DNA from 3 places in the Pseudoduganella sp. GW821-FHT12E03 genome. Region 3 is predicted to be linked to each of the others. Evidence: riboswitches for the same ligand, from Rfam matches in the RefSeq annotation. Region 3 holds a riboswitch; each other region holds the start of a gene.
What was found. A riboswitch is a leader RNA that binds a small molecule or an ion and turns the genes downstream of it on or off. The one in region 3 is predicted to bind glycine.
Positions count from the first base shown of each region.

Region 1 (10,789 bases), on a different contig from region 3:
GAATGGCACGTTGAATTTCCTGCAAGTCATGGGCGACCGGAAAATTGCACATGATCCGAAGCTGTATGGCGAGCAGGCCGGGCATTTCCAGCCGCAGCGGCCGGCGGACGACAGCGCCGGCAAACTGGTCATCGCGCGCGGCGCGTTCCTCAATGATTTCGTGCGGCCGCTGCTGGTCGAGCCGATCCGGGAGCGGCTGTCGTCGCTGCCTGATTACGTACATGCACGGCGCGGCCAGGGCGATGAACTGGACCGGGTCGAATCCCTGAATGAAAAGTCGGGCGCGATGGCGACCCTGGATAACGGCGCGCGGGCGGGGTTCGTGCCGGAGACTGGCGGCTGGCGCTACCGCGACCACGTGCTGCTGCACTGGCGCGAGGGGGGCGAACGCTCGCATGACCGCGAGTCGGAACAGGACTGGCAATTCCAGATCGGCGTGTCGAACCAGCCGGACGCGGAGGGAATCGAGCGACTGACGTTCGACCTGACCAGCACCTTGATGCGCTATGAGTGGGACCGGCTGAACCAGAAAAGCGGGCCGTTCATGCGCAAGACTTATTTGGGAAAAGGCTGGGCGCGCACCAGCATGCAGTGGTCGATGCGGCTGCAGTGCGTGCCGACCGCGCGCGGCGGGATAGCGCTGACAGTCAATGGCCGGCAGGCGCCGGCCGCCACCGATTCCGGCGTGGTGGGGATGTACGTGGTGTCGGACGCGCGTTCGCACCTGCTGAACATGAACAAGATCAGCATCGATTGGGAAGGTAACGCGGCCGGCATGGCGGCGCTGCAGCAGACGGTGGTCGCGCAATTCGGCGCGGCGGTGTCGGCCATGTTCGGCCAGGCCACCGGCCACCTGGTGTTGCCGGCCGGGCCGCAACTGGCATTCCGGGGCGTGCGCCTGGATGGCGACGGCAATATTGAACTGGACTTGGTTCACGAGGAGCGTTGAAGATGAGTGCAAATTTGGCGGCGCTGGCAATCGAGGGCATGGCGCGCAAGGGCGCGCTGGCAAGGCGCAAGGTGGATGGACTGGGGGGCGCCACGGCATCGGGCGCGGTGGGTTATGCGGCGGCGCGGGTGGCGCGCATCGTGTTGAAGCGCGAACCGGCGGGCGAGGAAGTGCTGCGCTGGACTTCGGTCTTCGCCGCGCAGCCGGAAGCCGCGCGTGGCCGCGCCGAACTGACGATCGCCTTGCTGGCATTGCCGGAGGCGGCGCGGCTCGATGCGCCGGAACGCCTCGCGCGGGGCTATGACGCGGTGATGGGACGCTACGATACGAAGCCCATGCAGCCACCCCAGGGATTGGATGCCCTGTTGGCGCGGCAGGTGGCGGAAGGACTGTCGGAAACCGACATGATCCGCACGCATTTCGTACGTTTGCAGCAGACCGGGCGCGGCGGCGTGCGCCGCGCCGCGCCGGTCGACGCCCGCCGTCCGTTCTTTGCCTTGCGCGACAGCGATGGCATGCCGCTGGTGTTTGCCGTCGGCGCCAATGGCCACTTGCACCTGTTCCGCCGCACCGCGTTTGGCAATTGGTCGCAAACGGACCTGAGCGCGGCGCTGCAGGCGTTCGACCCGCGTTCTTCCGTGATTGAATGCATCGATATGCGCCAGGGCGTGGATGGCGCGGTGGCCATCGCACTGGCGGTGTCCAAGCGCAGCGGCGATGGCGGCTGCGCATTGTACGCGGCGGCCGGTTTGCCCAATACGCTCGATGAAGCCGGCTGGGTCAGCGCCTTTGCCACCATGCCGGAGCGCCGCCGCGGGCTTCCCGAAGGCGTCGCGGTGACGGCGCTGGCGCTGGGTCCCGTCTTGCCGGGCGCCGCGCCACTGGTGCTGGTCACGGCCGACACGCCGGACGGGGAAGGGCGCTGGTACTTCAATGCCGCCAATCCTGTCACGGGCATTGCGCCGGTGCCGGAGGGATGCGATCCGCAGGCGATCGGCTGCTACCGGCTGCCAGGCGCCTGGTCGCTGGCGCAAGACGGTTCGGCGCTGTCCTTCGCCTCATTCCCGGACCCGTTCAACTGGGGCGTCAAGGTCGATTACCAGGCGGTTCCACGCCGCGCCGCCAGCTTCCTGCTGGCCGCCGGTTCGGTGCCGAACGTGCCCGACGTGTATGTGGCGGGTAATGGCATCGTGGTGTACCGGGGTGGCCATACCTTGCCGCAGAAAGTCGCCGACGCCTGGGGCGCGCGCCTGGTGTGGAATGGGCAGGATGCGGCGGCCGAGCACATCGCGTATTCGGATGGTTCCGGCGGGCTGTGGCTGGTGTCGCGCGCGATGGGATCATCGTGGGGGAAGCCGCACGCGGTGGCGGGATCGCTGGTGGCGGCCAGCCTGTGTGTGGATCGTGAAACCGGCGGGGTGCATGCGGTTGGTGTCACGCCGGGCGGTGCATTGATGTGGATGCGGATCGGGAGCGACGGTGCGGTTGGCAACTGCGAAGAGATTGCGCAGGTGGCGGTGTGGGAGGGTGATGAGGACGCCGCGGAGTTGGGGACCGCAGCTTGAGGCCTGCCATCGTCACCTTGTGACCACGGCGTGAAATGCGTAGGGCGGTTCGCTTGCGAGCCGCCATGCATGCGCCGCGTTGACGCATGCATGGCGGCTTCCGCTGCGCGGAAACCGCCCTACGGGAAGTTGTTGCCTTCTTACTCGTAATCGCTGATCGGCGCGCAGCTGCAGAACAGGTTACGGTCGCCGTACACGTTGTCGGCGCGGCCCACGGTTGGCCAGTACTTGTTACGGCGCAGCGACGGCAGCGGATAGGCTGCCACTTCGCGGCTGTACTTGCGGTCCCAGTTGTCCGACACCACCACTTCGGCCGTGTGCGGGGCGAACTTCAGCGGGTTGCTGGCCTTGTCGAATTCGCCGCTTTCCACCTTGGCGATTTCAGCGCGGATCGCGATCATCGCATCGATGAAGCGGTCCAGTTCACCCTTGGCTTCGGATTCGGTCGGCTCGATCATCAAGGTGCCCGGTACCGGGAAGCTCATGGTCGGCGCGTGGAAGCCGAAGTCCATCAGGCGCTTGGCCACGTCTTCGTTGGAGATGCCGGTGGCATCGGTCAACGGACGCAGGTCCAGGATGCACTCGTGTGCCACCAGGCCGTCGTGGCCCGAGTACAGCACAGGGAAGTGCGGCGCCAGGCGGCGGGCGATGTAGTTCGCGTTCAGGATCGCGGTTTCGGTCGCGGCGGTCAGGCCTTCGGCGCCCATCATCGCGATGTACATCCACGAAATCGGCAGGATCGACGCGGAACCGAACGGCGCGGCGGAAATCGAACCGATGCCGTCTTCGCTGCGCACGTAGCCGTTGGAACGCTGGTTCGGCAGGAATTTCGCCAGGTGCGCGCCGACGCCGATCGGGCCCACGCCCGGACCGCCACCGCCGTGCGGGATGCAGAAGGTCTTGTGCAGGTTCAGGTGCGACACGTCGCCGCCGAACGCGCCCGGACCGGCCACGCCGACCAGTGCATTCATGTTGGCGCCGTCCACGTACACCTGGCCGCCGTGCGAGTGGATGATGTCGCACAGTTCAGTGATGCCGTCCTCGAACACGCCGTGGGTCGAAGGGTAGGTCACCATCACGCACGCCAGGTTCTTGCTGTGCTGTTCCGCCTTGGCTTTCAGGTCGGCCAGGTCCACGTTGCCGCGCTCGTCGCAGGCGGTCACCACCACCTGCATGCCGACCATCTGGGCGGAAGCCGGGTTGGTGCCGTGCGCCGACGATGGGATCAGGCAGATATTGCGGTGGCCTTCGCCACGCGACTGGTGGTACTTCTGGATCACCAGCAGGCCGGCGTATTCGCCCTGCGAACCGGCGTTCGGCTGCAGTGAGACGGCGGCGTAGCCGGTCACGGCGCACAGCATGTCTTCCAGCTGGCCGATCATTTCGCGGTAGCCGACGGTCTGGTCGTTTGGCGCGAACGGGTGGATGGTCGAGAATTCAGGCCAGGTCACCGGGATCATTTCGCTGGTGGCGTTCAGCTTCATGGTGCACGAACCCAGCGGGATCATGGTGCGGTCCAAGGCGAGATCCTTGTCGGCCAGGCTGCGCAGGTAGCGCAGCATTTCCGTTTCGGAGTGGTAGCGGTTGAAGATCGGGTGCGTCAGGTAAGCGGACGAGCGGCCCAGCGCTTCGTTGAAACCACGCTCGATGGACGCTTCCACGGTGTCGAAGTCCGGCGCGGTCGCCGAAGAATTGATGCCGGCGGCAAAGATGGTCCACAGCGTGGCGATGTCGTCACGGGTGGTGGTTTCGTCCAGCGACACGCCGACGTGGTGCGCGTCGATCTTGCGCAGGTTGACGCCGTTGGCGACAGCGGCCGCGTGCAGCGCGTCGGCATTGGTGGTCTTGACGGTGATCGTGTCGAAGTACGAATCGTTCGACAGGCTGTAGCCCAGGGCTTTCAGGTTGGACGCCAGGATGCCGGTGAAGCGGTGCACGCGCTTGGCGATTTGCAGCAGGCCGGCAGGGCCGTGGTAGACCGCGTACATCGACGCGATGACGGCCAGCAGCACTTGCGCGGTGCAGATGTTCGACGTGGCTTTTTCGCGGCGGATGTGCTGCTCGCGGGTTTGCAGGGCCAGGCGGTAAGCCTTGTTGCCTTGCTGGTCGATGGTCACGCCGACCAGGCGGCCTGGCATCGAACGCTTGTATTCGTCGCGGGTCGCCAGGTAGCCGGCGTGCGGGCCGCCAAAGCCCAGCGGTACGCCGAAGCGCTGCGAGTTACCGACGACCACGTCGGCGCCCCATTCGCCCGGTGGCGTCAGCATGGTCAGGGCCAGCAGGTCGGCGGCCACCACCACCATCGCGCCGGCGGCTTTGACGGTTTCCACGGCGGCGCGGTAGTCGCGCACCACGCCGTTCACGCCAGGGTATTGCAGCAGCACGCCGAAGGCGCCAGTGACACCGGCCAGTTCCGACGGATCAAAGGTGCGCACTTCGATGCCCAGCGGGGTGGCGCGGGTCTGCACCACTTCCAGGGTTTGCGGCAGCACGTCGTTGGCGACGTAGAACACGTTCGACTTCGACTTGCCCACGCGCTGGATCAGGGTCATGGCTTCGGCGGCGGCGGTGCCTTCGTCCAGCATCGACGAGTTGGCGATGCTCATGCCGGTCAGGTCGGTCACCACTTGCTGGAAGTTCAGGATGGCTTCCAGGCGGCCTTGCGAGATTTCCGGCTGATACGGGGTGTAGGCGGTGTACCAGGCCGGGTTTTCGAAGATGTTGCGCAGGATAACGCCCGGGGTGTGGGTGTTGTAGTAACCCTGGCCGATCAGGGACTTCAATACCTTGTTCTGGCCGGCGATGGCTTTGAGTTTCGCCAGCGCTTCGGTTTCAGGCAGCGAGTCGGTGAACTGGCCCAGTGGCAGGGTGTTCTTGTTGCGGATCGATGGCGGCACGATGGCATCGATCAGCGCGGCGCGCGAGGCGTAGCCCAGCACGTCGAGCATTTGCTGCTGCTCGGCGGCGTCCGGGCCAATGTGGCGGGCGATGAATGCATCGCGGGCTTCGAGTTGGGTCAGGCTGGTACGGGTCATGATAGCGGGGGCAGATGAGATAAATACGTTGGGCGGGCTTTACAAAACCGCAGGGCCGCCGGGGCGGTGCATGCGGTTCGAGGCGTTTCGGCGGCTTTGTAAAGCCTGCTGAACGGGGACCGCAAAAAAATGGCGCCCGCGGTCAGGCGGGCGCCATGGTATTAACCTTCGGTGGTCTTGCCGTAAGCGGCAGCGTCCAGCAAGCCGTCGATGGCGGCGGCGTCGGATGGCTTGATCTTGAACAGCCAGTTGGCGTAGGCGTCCGCGTTGATCGATTCAGGCGAATCCACTACCGCGTCGTTGACGGCGATGACTTCGCCGGACACTGGTGCGTAGATGTCGGAAGCGGCTTTCACGGATTCCACCACGGCGGCGTCGTCGCCGGCGGTGTAGGTGTTGCCGACTTTCGGCAGTTCGACGAACACGATGTCGCCCAGCGCGTCCTGCGCGAATTCGGTGATGCCGACGGTCAGGGTGCCGTCCGCTTCAGCACGTACCCACTCGTGGGATGCGGTGTACTTCAGGTCTGCAGGAATGTTGCTCATATTGGCTCCAATAGGGTTGTTGTTCGTGTTTGAGGTGCTGACCCGTGTCAGGCAGCGAGGATTTTACCGTTACGGACGAAAGGCAGCTTGACTACCGTGGCGGCCAGCTTCTTGTCGCGGATTTCCACGTGCACGGTGTCGCCGACATTCACGCCCATCGGCACGCGCGCCAGGGCGATCGCTTGCTGCATGGTTGGGGAGAACGTGCCGGACGTGATTTCGCCGGTGTCGCCATTGGCGGCGACGATTTTCTGGTGCGCGCGCAGCACGCCGCCTTTTTCACGCAGGATCAGGCCGACGAATTGGGCGTTCTGGCCTTTGGCTTGCAGGGCGGCCTTGCCGACGAAGTCGCGCTCGGACACCAGGTCGATGGTCCAGGCCAGGCCTGCGTCCAGCGGGTTCACGGATTCGTCCATATCCTGGCCGTACAGGTTCATGCCGGCTTCCAGGCGCAGCGTGTCGCGCGCGCCCAGGCCTGCCGGCTTCACGCCCGCGGCCACCAGGGCGTTCCACAGCGCTTCGGCTTTGCTTGCCGCGACGCCGATTTCAAAGCCGTCTTCGCCGGTGTAGCCGGTGCGTGCCACCATCGCCTCGCCGAACGGCGTGTCTTGCACGAAGGCGACGTTGAATGGCTTCATTTCGCCCGTGGCGGCTTGCGAGCCGGGAATCACTTCCCATACCTTGGCGCGGGCGTTCGGGCCCTGCACGGCGATCAAGGCCATCGGTGCGCCTTCAGCCGTGTCGCCATCGCGGCGCTGGGTGATCGTCAGGCCGGCGCCGGTCTGGTCGTTGTGCGCTTGCATCCAGGCCACGTCCTTGGCGGCGGTGCCGGCGTTGACCACGAGGCGGAACCATTCTTCGTTGATGAAGTAGACGATCAAGTCGTCGATCACGGTGCCTTCAGGATTGAGCATGCACGAGTACAGGGCCTTGCCCGATACCTGCAGCTTGTCGACGTTGTTGGCCAGCAGGCCGCGCAGGAAGCCGCGCACATTGGCGCCCTTGATGTCGACCACGCACATGTGGGCCACGTCGAACATGCCGACGTCGGTGCGCACCGCGTGGTGTTCTTCGATTTGCGAGCCGTAGTTGACGGGCATGTCCCAGCCGCCGAAATCGACCATGCGGGCGCCAAGTGCGCGGTGGGCGTTATTGAGGGGAGTCGACTTCAAGGTCATGTTTGGTCCAATGATCAAAAGGAGTTATAAGGCACGGCAATGCCGTACTTCGAACCCCTCTGTCCTTGGTACCTGAGAGATAGCAAACGGATGGTTTGCACGCCCCTTCGGTGGGCCGTTTCAGAACGAACGGCCGCTCTCCAGAGTTTAACCGGCTGCGCCGTGCGCCGCTGGCCCCTGACCGGTCCTTTTGCCTGAGAGTTTTTGGGTAGTGCCCCTTCGGCGGCAGCGGGCTGCTGCGCTCTCCCGATCAAGACTGTCGACTATATGCCAGATGGTCACTCATGTCAATCTTGCAGGCCCTGGCGGGGCCGCCGATTACTCATGCGCACGAATGAATTCAGTGCGCGGGAGGGGGCCGCTCCTTTGCTAAAATTGTCGTAATTAAAACAACGAGGCCAACCATGGACCAGCATGAAAAATTTGACGGGCACGCGTGGTTCACGCTGTCCGGCGACGTCAACAGCGATATGGTGCACCGCATGTTCGATGCGGTCGCCGATATGACGGAAGACATGGTGACCGACGCGCACGTGTTGCTGCAATCGAATGGCGGCTATGTCAGCGACGGTATCTGCCTGTACAACTACCTGAGCAAGCTGCCGATCCGTTTTCATTTCTATAACGCGGGCGCGGTCGCTTCGATTGCCGTGATCGTGTTTTTGGCGGGGCAAAAGCGCTATGCCAGCAGCACCGCGCGTTTCATGGTGCATAAGTCGCACGCCAGCGCGCCGTCCGGCGCCAGGCCGGAAGCGCTGCGCATTATCGTCGAGGGCTTGCAGGCCGACGATGCGCGGACCGAGGAAATCCTCCGGAATCACGTGGAATTGTTGGACGAGCAATGGCAAATCCATAATTATTCGGACTTGCACTTGACGGCCAGGCAGGCTGCCGAAGTCAAGATGGTGAATAAAGTCATGGATTTTGCGCCGCCCAAAGGGCGCCGCGTGACGAATATCTGAACCGGGCGGCCGGGCCGCCCATGTCTTTCCGGTTAACTTTCCGGTCAGCGCCCCCTGGCCCCGTTGCGGTGCGTACTGCGGGCGCTGATCCGGTTGGCGCGGCGGCTTTCCTCGGCCCGCACATCTTCGCGCCGGGCGCCCTGGTGATCCTGCGGCGAAACCGATACCGATCCTTTAGTTCCTGACTGCCGGCTGATGCCGCCACCTTGCTGCGGCGTCTCCTGGCTGCCCTGATAATCTTGTCTGGTTTTTACCTTGGGTTGCATGATTTAATCCCTTCAGGTTGAGACAGTCCGGCAAAAAAACTACCGATTATTGACTTGTAGCTATTGCCTTGTGGCAATAGTGTGCAAGAATATGGGTGTGGCAATCCGCCGTTCCCACCAAATCAGGTTAGACCATGCAATCAGATCAGACAAATCCTGCCGTGCCCAAGAAAGCGGTGACGCCGCGGCATGCGTTGCTGGAAAACCTGATCGACATCGTCCACCGGCACGTCAGCGAACAATTCCTGGACTTTACGACGCGCGTCGCGTCGGCTTTGATCGATGGCGATCTCGAGGCCGACATACGCGTGTTGCAGGCGCGCTTGCGCGCCGGCAACCTGCTGCGCAGCGGCCATTACGGCTATCTCAGCCTGGTCAAGAAAGAACTGGAAAAAGCGCTACGCCACGAAATCGCGGAACTGGCGCCGGGCCAGAAGGCCAGGCCGAAGCAGGTTGCGCAATCGCTGTCGCTGGTGTCCATGGAAGAAATGGATACCAAGGTGGCGATGGGCGCGGTGGCTAAAGCGTTCGAAGTGCAGTATGCCGATGCACTGGCCACCCTGAATGTGCGGCTGGCGTTCTTGCTGGACCGTGACATTTTACGCATCAACCAGAACCCGTTCCGTCCGGAAGTGATGCTGGGGGCAATGCAGCAGGCATGGCTGGCGTTCAATCCCGATGAAGAGGCGGAAGAGTTGTTGCTGGCGCTGCTGAAACCGGACTTGTTCCTGCAGTTGTCGCCCATGCTCGAAGAATTGAACGACACCTTGCAGCGCAAGGCGGCCCAGCCTGGTTCGGTGGACAGTTATAAGACCCGCAAGGCCGATTCGCATGACGCCAGCAGCGCCAGTCCGGCGCGTCAGCGCAAGCAGCAGGCGGAGCTGGCCCAGCAATTGCGCCAGTTCTTTGGTGGGGCACAGGAACCGGGCGCCGATCCGGCGTTGCTGATCCCGGATTTGCCGGATATCGCCAACCTGAAGGCGGGATCGTGGGCGCAAGGGCCGGCGCAAAACTTCCAGGGCGATGGCAACAACCCGGCGGCGCAGCAGGCGGCGCAGGCGGCGGCCAAGCAGCCGCTGTTTAACTTCCTGTCGCAGGTGCAGCAGGGTGGTTTGGCGACGGCTGGCATGGCGGGCACGGTAGCCTCGGGCATGCAGGGGGGAATTCCGGGCACTGCGCCGGGCGCCATTTCCGGGGGAATGCCAGGTGCGGTTCCGGTCAGCGTGCACGGTGGAATTCCCGGCGCGATGCCAGGCCCGTTCGCGGGCGCGATGGCGCCAGTCCTGGTGAATGGCGGCGGCATGCCCGCCGGCGGGGCGCGCGCGTATATGCCGGGCGGATTCGCGTTGCCGCCGGGTGTGGCGGCGCAGTTCGGCGGCGCAATGGTGGCGACTGGCGCGGCCGGCGCTGCAGGAGTTGCTGGAGTGGATGCCGGCGTGGCGGCGGGTGGCGCGACAGGTATTGCGACAGGTATGGCGACAGGTATGGCGCCGGCTGTGCCGCAGGGCGCAGGCACGGGCTGGTTGCCGGCGGGGGCGTTTTTTGCTGTCCCCGGCGTCGGGATGGCGGGGCAGGGCGGGATGGATCTGGCGGCAGCCGGCGTGGCGCCGGCTGGGATGGGTGCGCCCGCGGCTGCCGGAATGGCCGTGGGGTATGTGCCGGCATCCGCCATGATGGCGGGGGGCATGGGCGGCGGCATGCCTGGCGGGATGGCCGGCCCTGCTGGGCTTCCCGCCGGCGGCTCCGGCTTGCTGGCCTTGCTCAATGCGCAGGGCGGACTGCCCGGCGCCGTGCCGGCCACGGATGGCGCTGCCGCGGGTGCCGCGGGAATGACCGGCATGGCCGGATTGGCGGGATTGGGCGCCGCGCCCAATGTGTTTTACCTGCCCAGCATCAAGCAGCAGGCGCCGCAAGGCGCTTTGAGCCGCGCCGACGAAAGCACCATCGACTTGCTGTCGGCGGTGTTTGACACCGTGTTCCGTGATCAAAATATATCGCAGGAAATCCGCGACCTGATGCGCTTCCTGCAAATCCCGGTGTTAAAGGCCGCATTGGTTGACAAGGATTTCTTCTTCCAGGATGGCCACCCGGCGCGGCGCCTGATCGACTTGCTGTCGCGCATGGGTTGGGAGCAGCGCAAGAGTCCGGACGATCCCTTGTTCCAGGCCATGCAGCGCAGCGTGGAGCGTGTCGGCCGCGACCATGACCATGAGTTGAGCGTATTTACGGAAGCGGTCAACGAACTGGAAGCGTCGCTGAAGGCCGATGAAACGGCCGAGGCCACCGCCA
Region 1 is NZ_JBXAQJ010000002.1:622,629-633,417, forward strand. It holds gene AC1RRC_RS06505 (hypothetical protein) at 1-949, shown strand, start outside; gene AC1RRC_RS06510 (hypothetical protein) at 952-2,514, shown strand; gene gcvP (aminomethyl-transferring glycine dehydrogenase) at 2,655-5,549, opposite strand; gene gcvH (glycine cleavage system protein GcvH) at 5,711-6,094, opposite strand; gene gcvT (glycine cleavage system aminomethyltransferase GcvT) at 6,142-7,272, opposite strand; glycine riboswitch at 7,322-7,426, opposite strand; glycine riboswitch at 7,445-7,531, opposite strand; gene AC1RRC_RS06530 (ATP-dependent Clp protease proteolytic subunit) at 7,677-8,234, shown strand; gene AC1RRC_RS06535 (hypothetical protein) at 8,279-8,500, opposite strand; gene AC1RRC_RS06540 (DUF1631 family protein) at 8,635-10,789, shown strand, end outside.
Region 1: it holds a riboswitch for glycine, as region 3 does, so the genes downstream of both, gcvT (glycine cleavage system aminomethyltransferase GcvT) here and AC1RRC_RS03535 (D-amino acid dehydrogenase) in region 3, are expected to answer to the same signal.

Region 2 (10,789 bases), on a different contig from region 3:
ACGGAACCCGGGCAGGAAATCATTATAGGTTGCAACAGAGGCAAGGTGGGCATTGTTTAAGTGGTCCGAAAAATACCTGTCGTAACCCGCATATCCGCCCCAGGCGCCATTGCGCAGCGTCTGGTATTCCGCCTTCAGCGACGCAAAGATGCGCGCCTTTTCTTCGCGCTTTTTCTTGTCGCTGACTTTGCGCGCGTAATTGTCGGCCAACAGCTGGCGGTGTTTGACCAGCAATTCCAGGAAGTCCTGGCGCCGCGCGTTGTAGCGCAGGTAGCCTTCGCGCATGGCTTCATTGCCGTACATTTCCAGCCACTTGTGCACGCCCGCTTCTTCCACGGCCGATGCAAACGCTTCATTGAAACGGGAATCGCCTTCGGCATACACCACCTGGTGCGCCAGTTCATGGAACACCATGCGCGCCAGTTCCACGTCCGAATAATTGATGAACGATGACAGCAGCGGATCGCTGAACCAGCCCAGCGTGGAATAGGCCGGCACGCCGCCGATCTGGACGTCATTGCCTTCCGCGCGCAATTGGTCAGCGTAGCCTTCCGCATCGTCCTTGCTGTAATAGCCACGGTAGCTGACGCAGCCGGCAATCGGGAAACACCACTGGATCGGGCGCAGCGACAGTTCCGGCGTGGCCACCACATTCCACAATACATACGGGCGTTTCAGCGCCGCGTAATTCTTGTAGCTGGCATTGTCCGGCAAGTTCAGTTCCTTGACGGCGAAACGGCGGATCAGCAGCGCCTTTTCCAGGCGCGCCTTGAGTTTGGGATCGGTGGTGGGGTCGCCCAGCCAGTCTTCAATCGGCCGGGCGTCGGACCAGAGCGCATACTGGCCCTGGGCCGCCTGGAAGTAATACTTAAACTGTGCACAACCCGCGAGCATCAGTGCGCACGCACCCGCCGCCAGCCAGAATCTGGCGCGCCTTAATTGACGGGCAATTTCGCGCATTCTTCACCTTCAGGTGCATTTCTCTACCTGAACCAGTGTATCGTAAAAAGTCGGCGCACGGCCCATATCCGTAAGGCGCTGGCTGGTGACTTCATTGGCGTTCTTGCCATCTCCGGCCAGCTTTTTCCACCAGATCGACAGCCCCACCACTAGGCCGGCACGGGCTTTGTCCGTCACCCGGGCCTTGCACGTGAAACTGCCCCGATCGTTGTATATCCGCACCATGTCACCGTGTCCGATACCGCGTGCGGATGCATCTGTTGGATGAATGTCCAGATGCGGCTCGCCCTCGGTGGCGCGCAGGCTGGACACATTGACAAAGGTGGAGTTCAGGAAGTTGCGCGCCGGTGGTGAAATCATGGCAAGCGGATAGCGTTTTGCCAGTTCCGGATTGCTGGCCACCGATTCATAGGGCGCGATGTACGCCGGCAACGGATCGAGGCCGTCGGCCAGCATCGCGGCGGAATAAAACTCGCATTTGCCCGATGGCGTCAGGAAGCCGCCGTTGGCAAACGGCGCGGCTGGCATGTTCAGCTTTTGCCAGCCATCGCGCTTCAGCGATTCCCAGTCGAAGTGGATGGCGCGCACGTCTTGCTGATTGAACGCCTGCGCCGCCAGGGCGTCGTCGGACTCCTTGAAGCACGGGTCATCCATGCCCATACGCTCGGCCAGCAGGCGGAAGATTTCCGTGTTGGCTTTGGCTTCGCCCATCGGTGCGATGGCCGCGTTATTGGCCATCATGTACAAGTGGCCATACGACGTGTGCGTATCGACGTGTTCCAGCTGCGTGGTGGCGGGCAGCACGATGTCAGCGTAATCGGCGGTATCGGTCTGGAAGTGTTCCAGCACCACGGTGAACAGGTCTTCGCGGGCGAAGCCCTGCGCCACTTTGGCCGACTCGGGCGCCACCGCCACCGGGTTCGAGTTGTAGACAATGACGGCTTCCACCTGGGGCCCGAATTCCGGTGATGACGGTTTTAACAGATCATCGCCGATGGTGGACATGTTGATCGTGCGCGGCGTGCGGCCGGCCAGCAAATCCGGGCGCTGCAGCTTGGCCTTGTTGGTCGGGAAGGAACCGGACGACGACAATTGCACGCCGCCGGCCGGATGGCGCCACGCGCCCACCAGCGCCGGCAGGCACGCGATATTCCGCACCGCCATGCCGCCGCCTTTGACGCGCTGCACGCCGTAATTCATGCGGATGGCGACCGGTTCGCCGGCTTTGGCCATGCCGCCATACAGGCGCGCCAGCTGTACCACCTCGTCTTCCGTAATGCCACAGGTTTCCGCCGTGCGTTGGGGCGTCCATTCCGTCACGCGCTGCTTCAACTCTTCGTAACCGATGGTGTAGCCGGCAATGTACTCGTGGTCGAGCAAATCTTCCGCGATCAGCACATGCATCAGGCCCAGCGCCAGCGCCGCATCGGTGCCGGGCAGCGGCGCGATGTGCTGGTGGCATTTCTCGGCCGTCAGCGAGCGGTAAGGGTCAATCGCGATCAGCTTGGCGCCGTTGCGTTTGGCCGCTTGCGCGCGGGTCCAGAAATGCAGGTTCGAGGCGATCGGGTTGCCGCCCCAGATGATGATCAGTTTGGCATCCTGGAATTGCTCCATGTCGGTGCCGATCGATGCGCCCACCGTATAGCGGTAGCCGGTGGCGCCCGCCATCGCGCAAATGGTGCGGTCCAGCAGCGAGGCGCCCAGCTGGTGGAAGAAGCGCTGCGCCATCGATTCGCCCTGTACCAGGCCCATGGTGCCGGCGTAGCTGTACGGCAGGATGGCTTCGGGGTCGCGCGCGGCGATCGGCTTCAGTTTGGCCGCGATGGTGTCGAGCGCCTCATCCCAGCTGATGCGCTCGAACTTGCCTTCGCCTTTTTTGCCAATGCGGCGCAATGGCGTCAGCAGCCGGTCCGGGTGATACGTGCGTTCCGCATAGCGGGCGACCTTGGTGCACAGCACACCGGCGGTGGTGGGGTGATCGGGATCGCCTTTCACTTCGGTTGCGACGCCGTTTTCGACGGTAACGATCAGCGCGCAAGTATCGGGACAATCGTGCGGGCAGGCCGCACGAACATGGGTGGTGGTCATGGAATTCCCTGGAAATACATCGATGAAACCGCCATCGTAAACCATTTTCAGCGCGCTCTCAGACTGCCCTTCCGCGCCCGGCGAGGCTACAATGCAAGGATAGCAACTGGCATGGTGGAGACCAGGTATGAAACTTGTAGAACCTATCATTGCATTTCAATCCGAACTGCAACAAATCCGGCGCGATATCCACGCGCACCCCGAACTTTGCTATGAAGAGCAGCGCACTTCCGACGTGGTGGCCGACAAGCTGGCGGAATGGGGCATCCCCGTCATCCGCGGCATGGGCACCACCGGCGTGGTCGGCATCATCAAGAGCGGCACGTCGGGCCGCGCGATCGGCCTGCGCGCCGATATGGATGCGCTGCCCATGCAGGAAATCAACACCTTCCCCCACGCTTCGCGCCACCCGGGCAAGATGCACGCCTGCGGCCATGACGGCCACACGGCCATGCTGCTGGGCGCCGCGCATTATCTGTCCCGGCACCGCGATTTCGACGGCACCGTGTACCTGGTGTTCCAGCCGGCCGAAGAAGGCGGCGCCGGCGCCCGCGCGATGATCAGCGATGGCTTGTTTGAACGCTGCCCGATGGATGCGATTTACGGCATGCACAACTGGCCGGGCGAAGCCACCGGCACCCTGAGCGTGACGGAAGGCCCGATGATGGCGTCCAGTAACGAGTTCCATGTGACGGTGCGGGGTAAAGGCGCCCATGCGGCGCAGCCGCACAACGGGATCGATCCCGTCATGGTGGCCGTGCAAATTGCGCAAGCATGGCAAACCATCATCACCCGCAATAAGAGCCCGCTGGATACGGCGGTGTTGTCGATCACGCAAATCCACGCCGGCAGCGCCACCAATGTCATCCCCGACGACGCCAAGCTGGTGGGCACGGTGCGCACCTTCACCACCCAAGTGCTGGATCTGATTGAAAGCCGCATGCGCGCGCTGGCCGAAGGCATTGCCGCCGGCTTTGGCGCGGAAGTCGATTTCACGTTCCGCCGCAATTACCCGCCACTGGTCAACCACGCGAAGGAAACCCGGTTCGCGGTGGAAGTCATGAAGTCGCTGGTGGGCGAAGACCGTGTCAACGACAAGGTCGAGCCGACCATGGGCGCGGAAGATTTCGCGTTCTTCCTGCAAGAAAAGCCGGGCTGCTATATCTTCATTGGCAACGGCGACGGCGACCACCGCGACGGTGGCCACGGGCTGGGGCCATGCGTGCTGCACAACGGCAGCTATGACTTCAATGACCAGTTGCTGCCGATCGGGGCGAGTTTCTGGGTCAAGCTGGTGGAAGCGTCGCTACCGAAAAACCAGTAATTACGGCAACTGGTCCGGGCCGCTGCCCACGCGGTGGCCCGTATTCAATTGTTCCAGCGCCAGCAGCGCCGCCGAATGGTCCGCATGCGGGAACACCTTCTCGATCGACTCATAACGCTGCGTCACCAGGTCCGTCACCGGCAACTCCACCCCCGCGTCGGCTGCCGCTGCCAGGATATTGTACTGGTCCTTCAACTGCGTCTTGACCTGCCCGCCCGGCATGAAATTACGCTCCAGCATGCGCTGGCCATGCACTTCCAGCACGCGGCTTTCCGCAAAGCCGCCACGGATCGCATCGCGCACGGCGGCCGGATCGGCCCCTGCCGCCTGCGCCAGCAACAGCGCTTCGGCCACGATATTGATGGTGCCGCCCACGATCAGCTGGTTGCACAGTTTCGATACCTGTCCGGCGCCGGCCGGCCCCACGCGGGTGGAGCGGCCCATGGCGGAAAACACCGGCTGCGCTTGCGCGTAATCGTCTTCGCCGCCACCGGCCATGATGGCCAGCGTTCCCGCCTGGGCGCCACCGACGCCGCCCGACACGGGCGCATCGATAAAGCGGCACCCCGCCGCGGTGAGGCTGCGGTGGAACGCCTGCGCTTCCGACTGGCGCGTGGAACTCATGTCGATCCACAGCGCGTTGGCCTTCAGCGACGGCAGCGCCGCATCGATCACGAGGCCGACCACCGGCCCCGCCTCCAGCATGGAAATCACGATATCGGCCGACGAGACGGCGTCGCCCAGGTCAGCGACGGGCATGGCGCCGAATTCAGCGAGCGGCTCGGCTTTGCTGGCCGTACGGTTCCAGACCGTGACGGCGTAACCGGCGTTGAGCAGGCGGCGCACCATGGGATCCCCCATCAAACCGATGCCGAGGAAAGTGATTTGCATTAGGATCTCCAAACAAGTTGAGAACAATGGGTGCCGGGCCTTCGGGCCGGGCATCCACATATCAGTATCTGGTCAGCATCTTAGCGCCACCGGATCGTTTTTGTGAATGTCGCTACAATGAGGGAATGCTATATAACTCGAGATATGGCATCGACTATGAAAGAGCCTATGCACACATTCAAACTTATCGCGGTTGCAAGCGCCATGCTGGCCATGCAATCCGCCCAGGCGGCACCCGATATCGACACGGCTTACACGGAATTTGGCAGCGGATCAAAGGTCCGCATGGTGCGCGCAGGCGTCACCTCCGACTGGAACACGCGCTGGTTCCAGTCCAACGGCACCCATGTCACGGCCTACTGGGATGCCAGCTTCGGCGCATGGCGGGGCACGCGGGCGCGCAATATTCCGGGCGCGCACCAGAACCTGGTGGACGTCGGCCTGACGCCGGTATTCCGCTTCCAGCGTGACGACGGCCTGGGATTATTTGCGGAAGCCGGTATCGGCATGCACCTGCTGTCCAAAAAATACGACAATAATGACGACCGGCTGTCGACCACTTTCCAGTTCGGCGACCATATCGGCGTCGGCTATGTGTTCAACAAAAACTGGGAAGTGGCGCTGAAGATGCAGCACTATTCCAACGGCGGCATCAAGAAACCCAACAGCGGCGTGGATTACGGCGTGGTGAAGGTGTCGTACCGCTTCTAGGCACCTGGATGAGGATGCCCGGCCTGAAGGCCCGGCGCCCATTTATAAAACTCAATAAAAAACCCTCCGCAAGCGCAAGCCTGCGGAGGGTTTTTATTTGCTGCTACGGCTTATTCAGCGACGTCGGTACCGACGTTGATGGCGGCGTAGGCACGCTGCACGGCTTTCGCTTCCGCGCTGTTGGCACCATACAGTTCCGTCGCGGCGGCCAGCACTTTGGTGCGGGCATCGGCATAGTTGGTCGACGACGTAAACTTGGTGGTCAGCGCCTTGAACCAGATGCGGTATGCCTTGTCCAGGCCGATGCCGGTCATGTTTTTCGGCGACTGGGTCAGGTACGGCGAGTAGTAGTCGCTGGACGTGGTGGCGCTGGAACCCTTGGCCAGGAAGTAGAACATGCGGTTGTTCGGGCCGCTGCTGTAGTGCACGTCCAGGCGTTTCAGCGACGAACTCCATGCATCTTTCGATGCGCCGTCTTTCGAAGGTTTGTACATCCAGCGCAGCGGATTGCCATCCTTCGAAATTTCCTTGCCGGTCATCCAGTCGTTGGCGCCAGGCGATGGCAGCGATGCGCCGGTGCCGCCGGCGCGGGCATAGGCTTCCACGGCTTCGCCAGCGATGTCCGATGCCGATTCATTCAGGCCGCCCGATTCGCCGCGGTAGGCCAGGTTGGACGTGGCGGCGGTGATGCCGTGGCCCATTTCATGGCCGATCACGTCGATCGAACCCAGGTTGTTGAAGTACGAACCGCCGTCGCCGATGTACATGCACTTGCAACCGTCGCTGTAGTACGCATTGTCATACGCGGTGTTGACGTGGGCCGCGATATAGGTGGCGGTATTGTTACCGTCCAGCGATTGCCAGCCCAGCACGTTCTTGTGCATGTCGTAGGTGTTCATCAAGCCCCACAGTGCGTTCACCGCGGCGGTCTGGCCGTTGGCGTTGGTGGTGCTGCCGCCGGCGATGTATTGCTGGCCATCGCCCCAGATATTGGTGGCGTTGGTGTACACGCTGCCGGCGCTGGTGGTGTGGTTGGCGTTGGTGATGGCCATGGCGCCGAAGGTGCCGCCGGTGCCGCGCGAACCATCGATCATCTTGTAGTTGGCGCCGTCATAGGTGGTGTTGATCGGCACCTGGCCGTTGTACTGGCTGTGGCCGGTGCCGATCACGGTTTGATGCATGTTCCACTGGTCGAGCACAGCGCCATTGGCCGCGTCCACGATGGTGTTGTGGAAGACCGGCTTGTTGCCATTGGCCTGGCGGGTCTGCACCAGGTACGCCAGCTTGTAGCTGTCCACCACGTCTTGCACGTCGGTCGCGTTCAGGTCCGCTTCGGCCTTGTTGGCGGCGCCGGCGACACGCACGGTTTTCATCACAGGGAAAATGATCAGTTCCGCGCTTGGCGGGTCGATCTGTACATTGTGGGAACCCACTTTGCCCAGCGCGACCTTGATGGCGTCCTGGCCGCTCATGGACGGCTTGGTGTTGATGCGCTTGGCGCTCAGGTCTTTGCGGCGCTCGGCAATCGATTCGCTGACGATGTTGCCGCCCGCATCGGAGACCACCACGGATTCGGATTCAAACACGCGCACACCCTTGTAGGTGTGGTTCAGGCGGCTGATGGCGTGGCCACGTTCGCCCGGGTGCTGGGAAGCGATGGCGAAACCATGGTCGGCATCCAGGCCATGTTTGCTGCGCTCACCATTCAGCGTGCTGACCAGGCGAGCCTTGTCTTGCTGGGAAAACGATGCCGGGGTGCCCATCATGGGCGCGGCGAATGCGGAACCTGCGATCGACACAATTGCTGCTGCAATCAGGGTCTTGCGAATTGCCATGGTTTCTCCGTTATAGATTTGGGTAGCGACGGCTACCTCGTGACCGCCACCTTACCGAAGCACCACAGGCCATGACAAAAAAATCGGGAATTACGACGAAAAGTGTGCACTTGTCTCAATTTGAAATTTTTTGTCGAACGTATCCATGTTTTTTTGTAGCGCGATACGGAAACAACGCAGCACTTGTGCGGTGTTGAATCATTCGTTCTGACTGGGCTATGCTGAATTAAGTAACCGGTGCAACACCGGTTGCAGCATAGTCGGGAGAGACCGGTCCACCATAGCCGGCGCCGAAGGAGCAACCGCCCCGGAAACTCTCAGGCCCATGAACCGGCTATGCTGATCAGAACTCTGAAGAGCCGCCCGGCCGCATGGCCATGGCGCACCGAAGGAGCAAGCGGCGCTACCGCCCGTGAATCTCTCAGGTCCGGAACAGAGGGGGCAACCGCTGTGCGTACGTCCTGTGCGCGCAGTTCTCAATCCATCTTGTGACGAAAGTCCGTGCCTTGACCGCATCGACCGCGTTTGCGCCGCGTTTTGCGCCGCGTTTTGCGCCACATTTTGCGGTGCGGGCCTCGTACACCCTGAAAAGGAGAAGCATCCATGCAGCACCAACGTTCCACCCGGCGTGCATTGCTGGCGCCATTGGCCTTGTTCACGATCCTGGGCCTGTCCGGCATACCCGCCATGGCGCAAAACGCCACGGCGATTGCCGCCAAAGACGGCGCATCGGCGCAAGCGGCGGCACAGCGCGACTTCGCGCAATTTGCCGCGTACCAGCTGCGCACCCGGCCCGGTGTCGCCCCGGTTGATTTCCCGCTCGAAATCGGCGACATGCAGGACTTGAAGGATGCTGTGATCGGCTACGGCTTTCCTGTCCATTCCGTGGAAGCCAAAGACATCGTCGCGGGCCGCGCGGATTTGCAGGCCATGGCCAAGCCTACCGGGCAGTGGCGCTTCATCGTCTCCGTGCGCGGCAAGCCGGTCGGCCTGGCGACCGTGGAGCAGGTCAACGGCCGCTATGAAACCGTTTCGTATGGCGCCGCCATCCTGGCAAAAGATGTCGATGCGTTGACGGCCCATCATGGCAATGCGGCGCGCAACAACCTGCGTTTCGTCCGCATTTACCAGGCGCGCGCCGACTTCCTGGAAGTCTCCGGTGAAGGCCGTACCCGTTATGCGCCACTGCATTCGGCACGCGAATCGCTGCTGCTGCAGGCGCGCGCAATGAAAACGGGTCAGGGCGACACGTCACTGATGGAAGCGTCCGAAGTGCTGCAGCCGCTGCGCGCAGCCGTCAAAGCCAACCTGGATGCGTTCCGCTGATCCTCATATCTGAATCTGGAGAGACCCATGAAATTGAAGCATCTCGCAATCGGCGCCGCCATGGCGCTGGCCATGCCGATGGCCATGGCGCAATGGCGCACCTTGTCCGTGCCGCTGACCACGCAGGAACACAGCCAGTGGTGCTGGTCCGCATCGAGCAAGGCAATTCTCAGCTATTACTGGGCCAATTACCCAAGCCAGTGCCAGATCGTGAACTGGGCGTATGGCTTGAACTACGCTTGCGGCAACAGCACGTTTAACTGGAACAGCAACGCCAACCAACCGAACTCCATGTATGGTTCATCCGGCAGCGTGCAAAACATCCTGGCCAATTGGAGCGTGCCAAACACCGCGATCAATAATTACCTGTCGTGGAACACCGTGGTTTCGGACATCAACGCCAACCGGCCGTTCGTGATCCGCTACGGCTGGACCGGTGGCGGCGGCCACATCATGGTGGGACGCGGCTATGAAACATATAACGGCGTCAATTACGTATACATCATGAACCCGTGGCCAGGCGAAGGACAAACCTGGCGCACCTATGCGTCGGCGGTCAGCGCGTCGGACCATAACTGGACCCATACGCAGCGCATGAATATCAGCCGCGCGAACTGACCTGTGCAAAAGCCGGCCCGGCATTGAGTGGGCTGGCTTTTGAAATTACTCAGCAATGTCGGTCCCAACATTGATGGCTGCATACGCCCGCTGCACCGCCTTCGCTTCAGCGCTGCTGGCGCCATACAGTTCTTGCGCCGCCGCCAGCACCTTGGCGCGCGCATCGGCGTAATTGGTCGACGAGGTGAATTTGGTGGTCAGTGCCCGGAACCAGATGCGGTAAGCCTTGTCCAGGCCAATGCCCGTCATCGCCAGCGGGGCTTTGGTCAGGTACTTCGAATAGTATTCGCTGGTGGTGCTGGCATTGGAACCCCTGGCCAGGAAGTAGAACATGCGGTTGTTCGGGCCACTGCTGTAGTGCACATCGAGGCTTTTCAGCGTCGTACTCCACGCGTCCGGGCTCTTGCCATCTTTGCTCGGCTTGTACATCCAGCGCAGCGGCTGGCCACTTTTTGAAATCTCCTTGCCCACCATCCAGTCGTTGATGCCGGGCGACGGCAGCACGGCCCCCTTGCCGCCAGCGCGCGCATAGGCTTCCACGGCTTCGCCGGCGATATCGGATGCCGACTCGTTCAGGCCGCCGGATTCACCGGTATAGAGCAGGTTGGAGGTGGCGGCCGTGATGCCATGGCCCATTTCATGGCCAATCACGTCGATGGCGCCCAGATTGTTGAAATACGTGCCACCATCGCCGATGTACATGCATTTACAGTTACCGGAGTAGTAGGCATTGTCATAGGCGGTGTTGACGTGGGCGGCGATGTACGTCGCCGTATTGTTACCATCCAGTGACTGCCAGCCCAAGACGTTCTTGTGCATGTCATACGTGTTCATCAAGCCCCACAAGGCATTCACTGCCGCGGTCTGGCCATTGGCGTTGGTGGTGCTGCCACCAGCAATGTATTGCTTGCCGTCTCCCCAAGTGTTACTGGTGCTGGTGTACATGCTGCCGGCGCTGGTGGTGTGGTTGGCATTGGTGATGGCCATGCCGCCAAAGGCGCCACGCGCGCCGCGGCTGCTGTCCAGCAGGCGGTAC
Region 2 is NZ_JBXAQJ010000005.1:561,586-572,374, forward strand. It holds gene AC1RRC_RS16020 (aminopeptidase) at 1-960, opposite strand, end outside; gene AC1RRC_RS16025 (molybdopterin-containing oxidoreductase family protein) at 970-3,048, opposite strand; gene AC1RRC_RS16030 (M20 aminoacylase family protein) at 3,176-4,372, shown strand; gene AC1RRC_RS16035 (NAD(P)-dependent oxidoreductase) at 4,373-5,263, opposite strand; gene AC1RRC_RS16040 (acyloxyacyl hydrolase) at 5,432-5,974, shown strand; gene AC1RRC_RS16045 (M4 family metallopeptidase) at 6,085-7,809, opposite strand; glycine riboswitch at 8,061-8,152, shown strand; gene AC1RRC_RS16050 (hypothetical protein) at 8,413-9,135, shown strand; gene AC1RRC_RS16055 (C39 family peptidase) at 9,163-9,753, shown strand; gene AC1RRC_RS16060 (M4 family metallopeptidase) at 9,799-10,789, opposite strand, start outside.
Region 2: it holds a riboswitch for glycine, as region 3 does, so the genes downstream of both, AC1RRC_RS16050 (hypothetical protein) here and AC1RRC_RS03535 (D-amino acid dehydrogenase) in region 3, are expected to answer to the same signal.

Region 3 (10,789 bases):
TCCCGACGGCGGCCGTCAGCCACACGCCGGCCGCCGTGGTCAACCCGGTAATCTGGTTTTCATCCTGGAGTTTTAAAATCGCGCCGGCGCCGATAAAACCGATACCGGCCGTCACCCCCTGCAACACCCGCGACAGGTCCGCGATCGGCATGCCCGCCTGCAGGGGGATCAGCACGAACAAGGCAGAACCCAGCGACACCAGCATATGGGTCCGTAATCCGGCCGAGGCCCCCACCGATTCCCGTTCATAGCCCAGCATGGCGCCCAGCGCAACCGCCACCAGCAGGCGGATCACCACCTGGGTAATGCCCCGGACGTCGCCAAGGTCGGAAAATTCCTGCTGTAACGTCAGCCAGATCTGTTGCCACATAGCACACCTTGCACCGTGTTTGAGGTCCGATGGCCGATTGTAGGCTGGAGGAGAAAAAACGTGCCGCATGACACGATGCAACTGGCGAACCACGCATCCCGGTGCTGGCCTGGAGAGGGCGGCTGCCGGCGCAACTGGTAAGATGGCGGCCCTTGCCGCTTTTCGCCACCATCCGATGTCCAGCCTGCCACACAATCCACTGACTGAAATTTACCGCGACCAGTGGCTACTCGTGGTGCACAAGCCGGCCGGGTTGCTGGTGCACCGCAGCCCCATCGACCCGCACGAAACTGAATTTGCCCTGCAATATGCGCGCGCCATGAATGGCGGCGAGTATGTGTACCCGCTGCACCGGCTGGACCGGCCCACGTCCGGCCTGCTGGTGTTTGCGCGCGACCCGGATACAGCCAGCCTGCTGGGCAAGGCGCTGATGGAGGGCCTGGTGCGCAAGCGTTATGTGGCGATGGTGCGGGGCTGGTGCCCGGAGCAGGGCGTGATCGACCACCCGTTGCGCGAAGAACCGGAAGACCGCCGCTGCAAGGACGAGGAAGCGCCGGTGCGGGAAGCCCTGACGCGCTACCGCCGCCTGGCGACAACGGAAATCCCGGTGGCCATCGAAGGGTATGCCAGCAGCCGCTACAGCCTGGTGGAACTGACGCCGGAAACCGGGCGCCGCCACCAGTTGCGGCGCCATATGAAACACATCAGCCATCCCATCATTGGCGATGCGAATCACGGCCGGGGCCGTCACAACCGCTATTTTGCCGAGCGGTTTGGCCAGGGACGGCTGATGCTGGCCGCCACCGGTATCGGTTTTCACCATCCGGTGACGGGGGAGTGGCTGCAATTGACGGCCCAGCCGGAAGGCAGCTTCATGCAAGTGCTGTCGATCTTCCCGGACGGGCTGGCGCAGCGGGATTTGGCGATTGCGTTGTCCGGCGGCGCAGACTGCGTAGCGCTTGTGAATCAATCGCGGACGCCTTCGTAGGGCGGTTTCCGCCGGGGCGGAAGCCGCCATGCGTGCGCCATCGCCAGCGTTTGCAGCACCTGTCCGCACACAATGGCGGCAAGCCTGCGGCTTACCGCCCTACGATATCGGCATGGCGGCTCCTGCCAACGCGGCAACCGCCTTAGGGAGTTACCGCCGGTGCACCAGCCGGTACAGCACCGGCAACACCAGTAAGGTCAGCGCGGTCGACGACAGGATGCCGCCGATCACCACCGTCGCCAGCGGCCGCTGCACTTCGGCTCCGGTGCCGGTGGCCAGCGCCATCGGCACGAAGCCCAGCGACGCCACCAGCGCCGTCATCAATACCGGCCTCAGCCGCGTCAGGGCGCCGCGCATCACCGCCAGCTCCAACGGCATCCCTTCCTCGCGCAGGGCGCGGATGCAGGCCAGCATGACCAGGCCGTTCAGCACCGCCACCCCGGACAGCGCAATGAAGCCCACCGCGGCGGAAATAGACAACGGGATATCGCGCAGCATCAGCGCGGCAATGCCGCCGGTCAGGGCGAATGGAATGCCGGTAAACACCAGCAAGCCATCCTTGATGTTGTTAAACATGGCAAACAGCAAGGCCAGCACCAGGAACAAGGCCAGCGGCACCACCACTTGCAGGCGCTGGGTGGCTGATTGCAGTTGTTCAAACGTGCCGCCCCAGCCAGTCCAGTAGCCCGGTGGAATTTTGACGCCGGCCGCCAGCGCGCGCTCGGCGTCCGGCACAAAGCTGCCGATGTCGCGTCCCCGCACATTGGCGCTGACCACAATGCGGCGCTTGCCGTTTTCCCGGCTGACCTGGTTCGGGCCGGGCGCGAAGTCCAGGGTGGCCACTTCGGCCAGCGGGATAAAGGCGGTGCCGGCGCCATCCTGACGCGGGATCGCAATGGGCAGGCGGCCCAGCGCATCGACGTCATTGCGCAGTGCTTCCGGCAAGCGCACGATGATGCTGAAGCGGCGGTCGCCCTCGAACACGGTCCCGGCATGCTGGCCACCGGTGGCGGTGGCCAGCGCTTCCTGCACGTCGGCGATATTGAGGCCATAGCGGGCCGTCTTTTCCCGGTCGATATTGACCGTCAACATCGGCAAGCCGCCGGTTTGCTCGACCTTGACTTCGGTGGCGCCGGGCACGCGCTGCAACACGTTCGCCACCTGTTGCCCGGTCGCCGCCAGCACATCCATGTCATCGCCATAGATTTTCACGGCGACGTCGCTGCGCACGCCGGAAATCAATTCATTGAAGCGCAACTGGATCGGTTGTGAAAATTCATACGCGTTGCCCGCGTACAGTTCCGCCTCGTCCTGGATCGCATCGATGAGTTCCGCGCGGCTGCGTTTCGGTTTGGGCCACGCGGATTCCGGTTTCAGCATGATGTAGCCATCGGAAATGTTGGGCGGCATCGGGTCGGAAGCGATTTCCGCCGTGCCGGTGCGGGCGAAAATACGGTCGATTTCCGGGAACCTGGCTTTCAGGCCGGTTTCCAGTTTCATTTGCATGTCCAGCGATTGCGTCAGGCTGGTGCCGGGGATGCGCAGCGCCTGCAGGGCGATGTCGCCTTCATTCAGGCTGGGCACGAATTCACGGCCCATCCGTGTCGCCAACAAGCCCGACAGTACTACCAGCACTACGGCGCTGGTGACCACCAGTGCAGTGTGATCGAGCACCTTGGCCAGCAGCGGCTGGTAGGCGCGGCGCGCCAGGGCCATCAGGCGGTTTTCCTTTTCCTCCACGCGCTGGCCGATAAACAGGGCCACCGCCGCCGGCACGAAGGTCAGCGACAGGATCATCGCCCCCGCCAGCGCCGCCACCACGGCAAACGCCATCGGGTGGAACATTTTGCCCTCGACACCGGACAAGGCAAAGATCGGCAGGTACACCACCATGATGATCAACTGCCCGAACAGCAGGGGCCGGCGCGCTTCCTTGGCGGCGGCAAACACTTCCTGTAAACGCTGTTCCAGGCTCAAGGCCCGGCCTTGCGCCTGCTGCGCATGGGCCAGGCGGCGCACACAGTTTTCCACGATCACCACCGCGCCATCGATGATGATGCCGAAGTCCAGCGCTCCCAGGCTCATCAGGTTGGCGCTGATCTTGTAGCTCACCATGCCGGTGAAGGTAAACAGCATCGACAGGGGGATCACCATCGCGGTGATCATGGCCGCCCGCAGGTTGCCGAGGAACAGGAACAGCACCACGATCACCAAGACCGCGCCTTCCAGCAAGTTCTTTTTCACGGTGGCGATGGCCTTGTCCACCAAGACCGTGCGGTCATACACGGGGATGGCTTTGACGCCCGCCGGCAGCGTCTTGTTCACGTCCACCATTTTTTTTGCGACCGCCTGCGCCACGGTGCGGCTGTTTTCGCCAATCAGCATGAAGACCGTCCCCAGCACCACTTCGCGCCCGTTTTCCGTGGCCGCGCCGGTCCGCAATTCACTGCCAAGCTCCACCGCCGCCACATCGCGCACGCGGATCGGCACCCCCTGCACGTTGTCGAGGATGGTGTTGCGGATATCGTCCAGCGAGTGCACCTGACCGGGCGCGCGCACCAGGAACTGTTCACCGCGCCGCTCGATGTAGCCGGCGCCGACATTGCCATTGTTGCGTTCGATCGCTGCCACCACCTGCTTCAAGGTCAGGCGGTAGGAGCTGAGCTTGGCCGGGTCCGGCGTGATGTGGTATTCCCTGGCGTAGCCGCCGATCGAATTGATTTCCGTGACCCCGGCCACCTGGCGCAATTGCGGCTTGACGATCCAGTCCTGGATTTCCCGCAAGTCCGCCGGGGTGTAAGGCTGGCCGTCGGCCTTTTTCGCGCCCGGTGTACTTTCCACGGTCCACAGGAAGATTTCACCGAGCCCGGTGGAAATCGGCCCCATGGCCGGATTGACCCCGGCCGGTAAATGATCCCTGGCTTCCTGCAGGCGCTGGTTGACCAGTTGCCGCGCAAAATGGATGTCGGTGCCATCCTTGAAAATGACCGTCACCTGGGACAGGCCATAGCGCGACAGCGACCGGGTCTGCTCCAGTTTCGGCAAGCCCGCCATCACGGTTTCCAGCGGGAAGGTGATGCGCTGCTCCACTTCCAGCGGCGAATAGCCGGCGGCCGTGGTGTTGATTTGTACCTGCACATTGGTAATGTCGGGCACCGCGTCGATCGGCAAGCGCTGGTAGCTGTACACGCCGAGCGCCGCCATTCCCAGCACGGCCAGCATCACCAGCCAGCGGTGGCCGATGGCCAGTTGTATGATCCGTTCAAACATGATCGACCTCCCGCTCAGTGCTCATGGCCGGCGCTGCCTTTGGCTTGCTGCGCCTTCACCACAAAACTGCCCGCCGCCGCATAGGCCGCGCCGGCCGGCAAGCCTTCCAGGATTTCCACCATGGCGCCGTCGGTCACGCCGGTGCGCACCGGATTGGCCTGGAAGCCCTGCGCGGTTTGACGGAAGACCACTTGCTTGCCGTCGACCGTCTGCACCGCGTCGGATTGCACCGCGACCGGCGCCTGGCGCACGCCTTGCGCCATGGCGACATTGACGAACAAGCCGGGACGCCACGCCATCTGCGGGTTGGCGATCACGACCCGGGCCTTGGCGGTGCGGGTTTGTTCCCCCAGCAGGCTGCCGACGTAGCTGATCTTGCCGGTGGCGGTGGAGCTGGTGGTGGTGGACTGGATCGTGACGGGTTCGCCGGTGCGCACCGCCTCGATGTCGCGCGCCGCCACATTGACTTCCACCCACACGGTGGACAGGTCGGACAGCAGGAAGACATTGGCGTCTTCCTTCACGGCTTCCCCGAGCGCGATATGCTTTTCCACCACCACGCCGTCAAACGGCGCACGCAGCACATACCGGTTCAGCGCACCCTGGTTGCCATTGCCATTGCCATTGCCATTGCCGCCCGCACCCAGTGCATCGAGTTTGGCGCTGGTGCTTTGGGCCTGGATTTGCGCTTCGTGGAACGCCTGGCGCGCCTGCAGGTAATCCTGTTCGGCCGAGATCTTGTCTTGCCACAGCTTCTTTTCCCGTTCATACGTCAATTGCGCCAGCGCCAGCCGTTTTTGCGCCGCCAGCTGGGTACTGCGCAATTCCGCCAGTTCGGGGCTGGCAATCACGGCCAGCACCTGGCCTTTTTTGACGTGCTGGCCGAGATCGGCCTGCACCGATTCCGCCACGCCCGGCAGGCGCGGCACCACGTGGGCGGTGCGGTCTTCATTGAATTTCACTTCGCCGGGAAATTGCAGCACGGTGCCGATGCCGGCCGGTCCGGCCTTGGCCAGCACGATGCCGGCCGCACGGATTTGCTCGGCGGTCATGGCGACCTGGGCGGCTTCTGCCGGGCCATGCGGCGCGCCGTCCGGACGTTCCGCATGCTCCGCGTGTTCCGCTTGCGGCGCATGCCGGTCAGGACCGTCCTTGTTCCAAAGGAGGATGGTGGCGCCCAGCACCAGGCCGGCCGCGATAACGCCCAGTACGGGCTTGATGGATTGGTTCATTTGATGGTCACGTAACGTTGCAGGTCGGCGATGGCCCGATAGCGCCCGGACAGGGCGGCCAGGTATTGCGCACGGGTCTGGGACAGCGTGCGCTGCGCATCGAGGACATCGAGGAAATTGAATTTGCCGAGTTCGAACCCGGTCATGGCCGCATCGAGCGCGCTTTGCGCGGCCGGCAGCATGTCGGTGCGGATGGTGTCGATCTGCTGTTGCGCCACTTCGGCGCGCAGGTAGGCGTCGGCCAGCGCCTGGCCGGCTTCCAACCGCACCACGTCGAGTTGCAGCGCGGCTTGTTCCGCACGGCGCAGCGCCGACAGCACATTGCCCTGGTTGCGGTGGAACACGGGCAGGGGAATCGCCACGCCGACCACGGCCTGCGAGCGGCCCTGGTCATAGTCTTTCTTGTTGCCGAGCGTGACGGTCAGGTCCGGCAGGCGCTGCGCCCGTTCGAGGCCGGCTTGCGCCTGTTCCCGTTCGTGGCGGGTGCGCGCCTGCCGCAGTTGCGGCGCCGCTTCCAGTCGCGCTTCCAGCATTTCCAGCGGCGGCAATGCCGTCCCATCGGGTTCGGGATGTGCCAGGCGCTGCTGCAGCGCGTAGGGACTGCCCCACATCGCCGCCAGGCGCCGCCGGGCGCTGGCCAGGTCGGCATTGGCTTGCGTCAGTTCCAGCCGGGCATGGGACGTGGCCACATTGGCCCGCGTGGCTTCCACCGGCGACACCTTGCCGGCGGTCACGCGCCGGTTGGCCGCATGGCTGGTTTTCAGCGCCAGCTCCAGTGCGCCCTGCGCCAGTTCGACACGTTCCTGGGCTGCCAGCGCATCAAAGTAGGCGGCCGTCACGTCGGCGCGCAGTTCCGCCGCCTTGACGTACACCTCGTCGGCGGCCAGGGTCCGGTCCAGCTCCGCCACCGCGATGCGGGCGGCGCGTTTGCCGCCCAGTTCCAGCGGCTGGCTGAGTTGCACCGTTTGCGTGCGGTTACCATGGGACGCGCCTTCGCGCAGCACGGACAGTTCGGGATTGGGCAACAGGCCGGCCTGCTGGCGGGCGCCGTCGGCAATGGCAATACCGGCGCCGGCCGCGCGCAGGGCGGGATTGGACGACAGGGAAAGGGCGATGGCCTGTTCCAGCGTTAATGTCGGCTGGATCAGCGCCAGATTGAATGTGGCATTGGGTGCCGCAGGGGATACCGGATCGGGTACCTGCGGGGCGGCCGCATGGGCGGCCAGGGGCAGGCACTGACCTGACAACAGGACCGTGGCGCCCAGCATGATGAATCTGGATCGCATGGATTTCACTCCGAAAGAGGACGTCGAAGACAATCCGGCGGCGAGAGGGCTATGCAGCGTTCAGGCTATGCAGCGCGTGAGCGATGCGGCAACGGGGCACGCGCGGTCGCGCATGCCACTTGTGCAGCTTGGCTCAGCTTGCTTGGCTCGACTGAAAGAGGTGAAACAGCCGCCGGGCTTAAGCGGCGGCGCGCCACTGGGGGCGTTCAGGTGGCGGGGTGTAAGCCGAGGAGGGCGTGGACAGCGGCATGGTTTGCCGCTGTCCGGCCAGCGGGGCATGGGCCAGCGCCGTGTCCAAAGTCGCCGGCGCCAGCGGCGCATGGGAACAGGACGAACAATCGGTATGGGGCGTCAGTTTTTTCGCCAGCGACGGCGAGCTATCTTTCGCCAGGTCGGTGTCGTCGGGGTGCCCGGTATGCTGGTGGTGGCCGAAGTGCTGCGCGGCGCGGCCCGATTCGTGTCCGCAATAGACGCTGATCGCCATCCAGCTGAACTGGAGTGCGACGATTGTCAGCATGAAGAACAGGAACTTACGGGCCATAGCGGCGCAGTATAGCATGGGCATTTGGCGCCCTGAAATGTGAAATTCATATGAAAAATGTTTGGTAAATCGTCACATCTTCGACTATGCTTCGCTCCAGGTGATATCGGGAGAGACTGTCCGCCCAGTGCGAGGACAGCGCCGAAGGAGCAACCGCCCCGGAAACTCTCAGGCAAAAGGACCGATACCACATTCACACTCTGAAGAGCTGCCGGAAGTCGTCGCCCGGTGCACCGAAGGAGCAAGCATCGAACTGCCACGGCAGGGGCATGCGAAATCTCTCAGGTCCAGAACAGAGGGGGTGTCTCTTGCGTATCCGCGCAGGGACCCTCTTTTGACTTCTGGAGTCTCGAGCATCATGAAAACAATTGCTGTTATCGGTGGCGGCGTCACCGGGATCACGACCGCCTATGCGCTGGCAAAACAAGGTTTTGCCGTCACGGTATTCGAACGCAACCGCTATCCCGCCATGGAAACCTCGTTCGCCAATGGCGGCCAGCTGTCGGCCTCCAACGCGGAAGTCTGGAACCACTGGTCGACCATCGTCAAAGGCGTGAAATGGATGCTGCGCAATGATGCGCCGCTGCTGGTCAATCCCAAGCCGTCGTGGCACAAATTCAGCTGGTTCGCTGAATTCATGGCGGCCATCCCGTACTACCGCAGCAACACCATTACCACGGCGCGCCTGGCCATCGCCGCGCGCGAACACCTGTTTGAATGGGCCCGCGCCGAGCGGATCGATTTCGACGTCCGCCGCCAGGGTATCCTGCACATCTACCGCGACCGCGCCGGGTTTGACCATGCGCGCGCGGTGTCGGGCATGCTGGCCGAAGGCGGGCTGCAGCGGCAAGCCGTGACGCCGCACGAGATGCGCCAGATCGAACCGGCGCTGCAGGGTGACTATTACGGCGGTTTTTACACGGAGAGCGATGCCACCGGCGACATCCACAAGTTCACCACGGCCCTGTCGGACGCCTGCCTGCGCCTCGGTGTTGGCATCCGCCTGGGCCAGGACGTGCGTTCGCTGTCGAGCAAGGATGGCCGTGTGGAAGTCGCGACGGTCCAGCTGGGCTTCCGCCAGGTCGAGACCTTTGACGGCGTGGTGGTGTGCGCCGGCACCGCCAGCCGCACCTTCGCCCACATGCTGGGGGACCGGGTCAACATTTATCCGGTCAAAGGCTATTCCATCACGGTCCACCTCGATGACGCGGGCAGCCAGGCCGCCGCGCCGCAGGTCAGCCTGCTGGACGACGCCACCAAACTGGTGACCAGCCGCCTCGGCGTCGACCGTTTCCGGGTGGCCGGCACTGCGGAATTCAACGGTTTCAACCGGGACATCCGGGCCGACCGCATCCGTCCCCTGACCGACTGGGTGGCGCAATGCTTCCCTGGCATCAAGACCAACCGCGTGGTGCCGTGGGCCGGTTTGCGTCCGATGATGCCGGACATGCTGCCCCGGGTCGGTCCCGGCTGCGCACCGGGCGTGTTCTACAACACGGGCCACGGCCACCTGGGCTGGACCCTGTGCGCCGTCACGGCCGACATGGTGGCCGGCATGATGGCGTCCACCCGCGAGCGGCAGTGTCCCGTGTCGCTGCTGGCGCCAGGCCGCGCCTGACCCGTTCCGGCCGGTGGCGCCTTCCCCTGCCGCCGGCCTGTCTACCCAATTTTTTTGAAGGAAACCGTTGATGGACATGAGTGTGTTTGACCTTTTCAAAGTCGGCATTGGCCCGTCGAGTTCCCATACTGTCGGGCCGATGGTGGCGGCGCGCCGCTTTTTACTTGAATGCAAGCGGCTGGACAAAGCCGTGGCGATTGAAGTGGCTCTGTATGGTTCGCTGGCGCTGACCGGTGTCGGCCATGCGACCGACAAGGCCGTGATCCTGGGCTTGCTGGGCGAGACTCCGCCGGGTGTCGATCCGGATGCGGTCGATGACTTGCTGGCGCAAATTGAACTCGATGGCCAGTTAAAACTGCTTGGCGCCTATCCCGTGCGCTTTACTGCCCGTAACAACCTGGTGTTCCACAAGACCGAGAGCTTGCCGGAACACCCGAACGGCATGCGGTTTACGCTGACCCTGGACGATGGCAGTTTTGTTGAACGCGTTTTTTTTTCAGTAGGCGGCGGCTTTATTCGTGAAGCCGGCGAAGCGCCGCTCGCCCAGGGAACCGATGGCGCCGTGCCGGTGCCGTACCCGTTCCACAACATGGGGCAATTGCTGCGGCATGGCCGCGACAGTGGGTTATCGATTCCCCGCATGTTGCGCGCCAATGAATGCGCCCGCATGGAAGACGCCGCGCTGGACGCCGGGCTGGATCGCCTCTGGCAAGTGATGAGCGGCTGTATCGCCCGTGGCCTGGTGACGGAAGGCCCGTTACCAGGCGGCTTGAACGTCAAGCGCCGCGCCGCCCGGCTGTGGCGGCAAGTCAATGAAGCGGGTCCGGACGCTACCCATGCGCGGCCGCACGATGCAATGCACCAGGTCAGCCTGTACGCGATGGCGGTCAACGAGGAAAATGCCGCGGGCGGCCGGGTGGTGACGGCGCCAACCAATGGCGCGGCCGGGATTATTCCGGCGGTGCTGCGCTATTACGTCGAATCATGCAAACCGGCAGACCCGGAGCAGGGGGTACGGATCTTCCTGCTGACGGCGGCCGCCATCGGCATGCTGTGCAAGCGCAACGCATCGATTTCCGGCGCGGAAGTCGGCTGCCAGGGCGAGGTCGGCGTGGCGTGCGCGATGGCGGCGGCGGGATTGGCGGCGGCGCTCGGCGGCAGCAACGAGCAAATCGAAAACGCCGCGGAAATCGGGATCGAACACCATCTCGGCATGACGTGCGACCCGATTGGCGGCCTGGTGCAGATTCCCTGCATCGAGCGCAACGGCATGGGCGCGATCAAGGCCATCACCGCAGCGACGCTGGCGCTGAAGGGCGACGGCACCCATATTGTCAGCCTCGACGAAGTGATTGAGACCATGCGCCAGACCGGCGCCGACATGCTCGACAAGTACAAGGAAACGTCGCTGGGGGGACTGGCGATCCACGTGGTGACGGTGAATCACGCGGCGTGCTAGCACCGCCTTGCCGGCCACCGTCGCG
Region 3 is NZ_JBXAQJ010000001.1:909,561-920,349, reverse strand. It holds gene AC1RRC_RS03565 (MgtC/SapB family protein) at 1-370, opposite strand, end outside; gene AC1RRC_RS03560 (pseudouridine synthase) at 546-1,358, shown strand; gene AC1RRC_RS03555 (CusA/CzcA family heavy metal efflux RND transporter) at 1,509-4,628, opposite strand; gene AC1RRC_RS03550 (efflux RND transporter periplasmic adaptor subunit) at 4,643-5,860, opposite strand; gene AC1RRC_RS03545 (TolC family protein) at 5,857-7,146, opposite strand; gene AC1RRC_RS03540 (hypothetical protein) at 7,325-7,687, opposite strand; glycine riboswitch at 7,785-7,881, shown strand; glycine riboswitch at 7,884-7,987, shown strand; gene AC1RRC_RS03535 (D-amino acid dehydrogenase) at 8,046-9,305, shown strand; gene AC1RRC_RS03530 (L-serine ammonia-lyase) at 9,376-10,764, shown strand.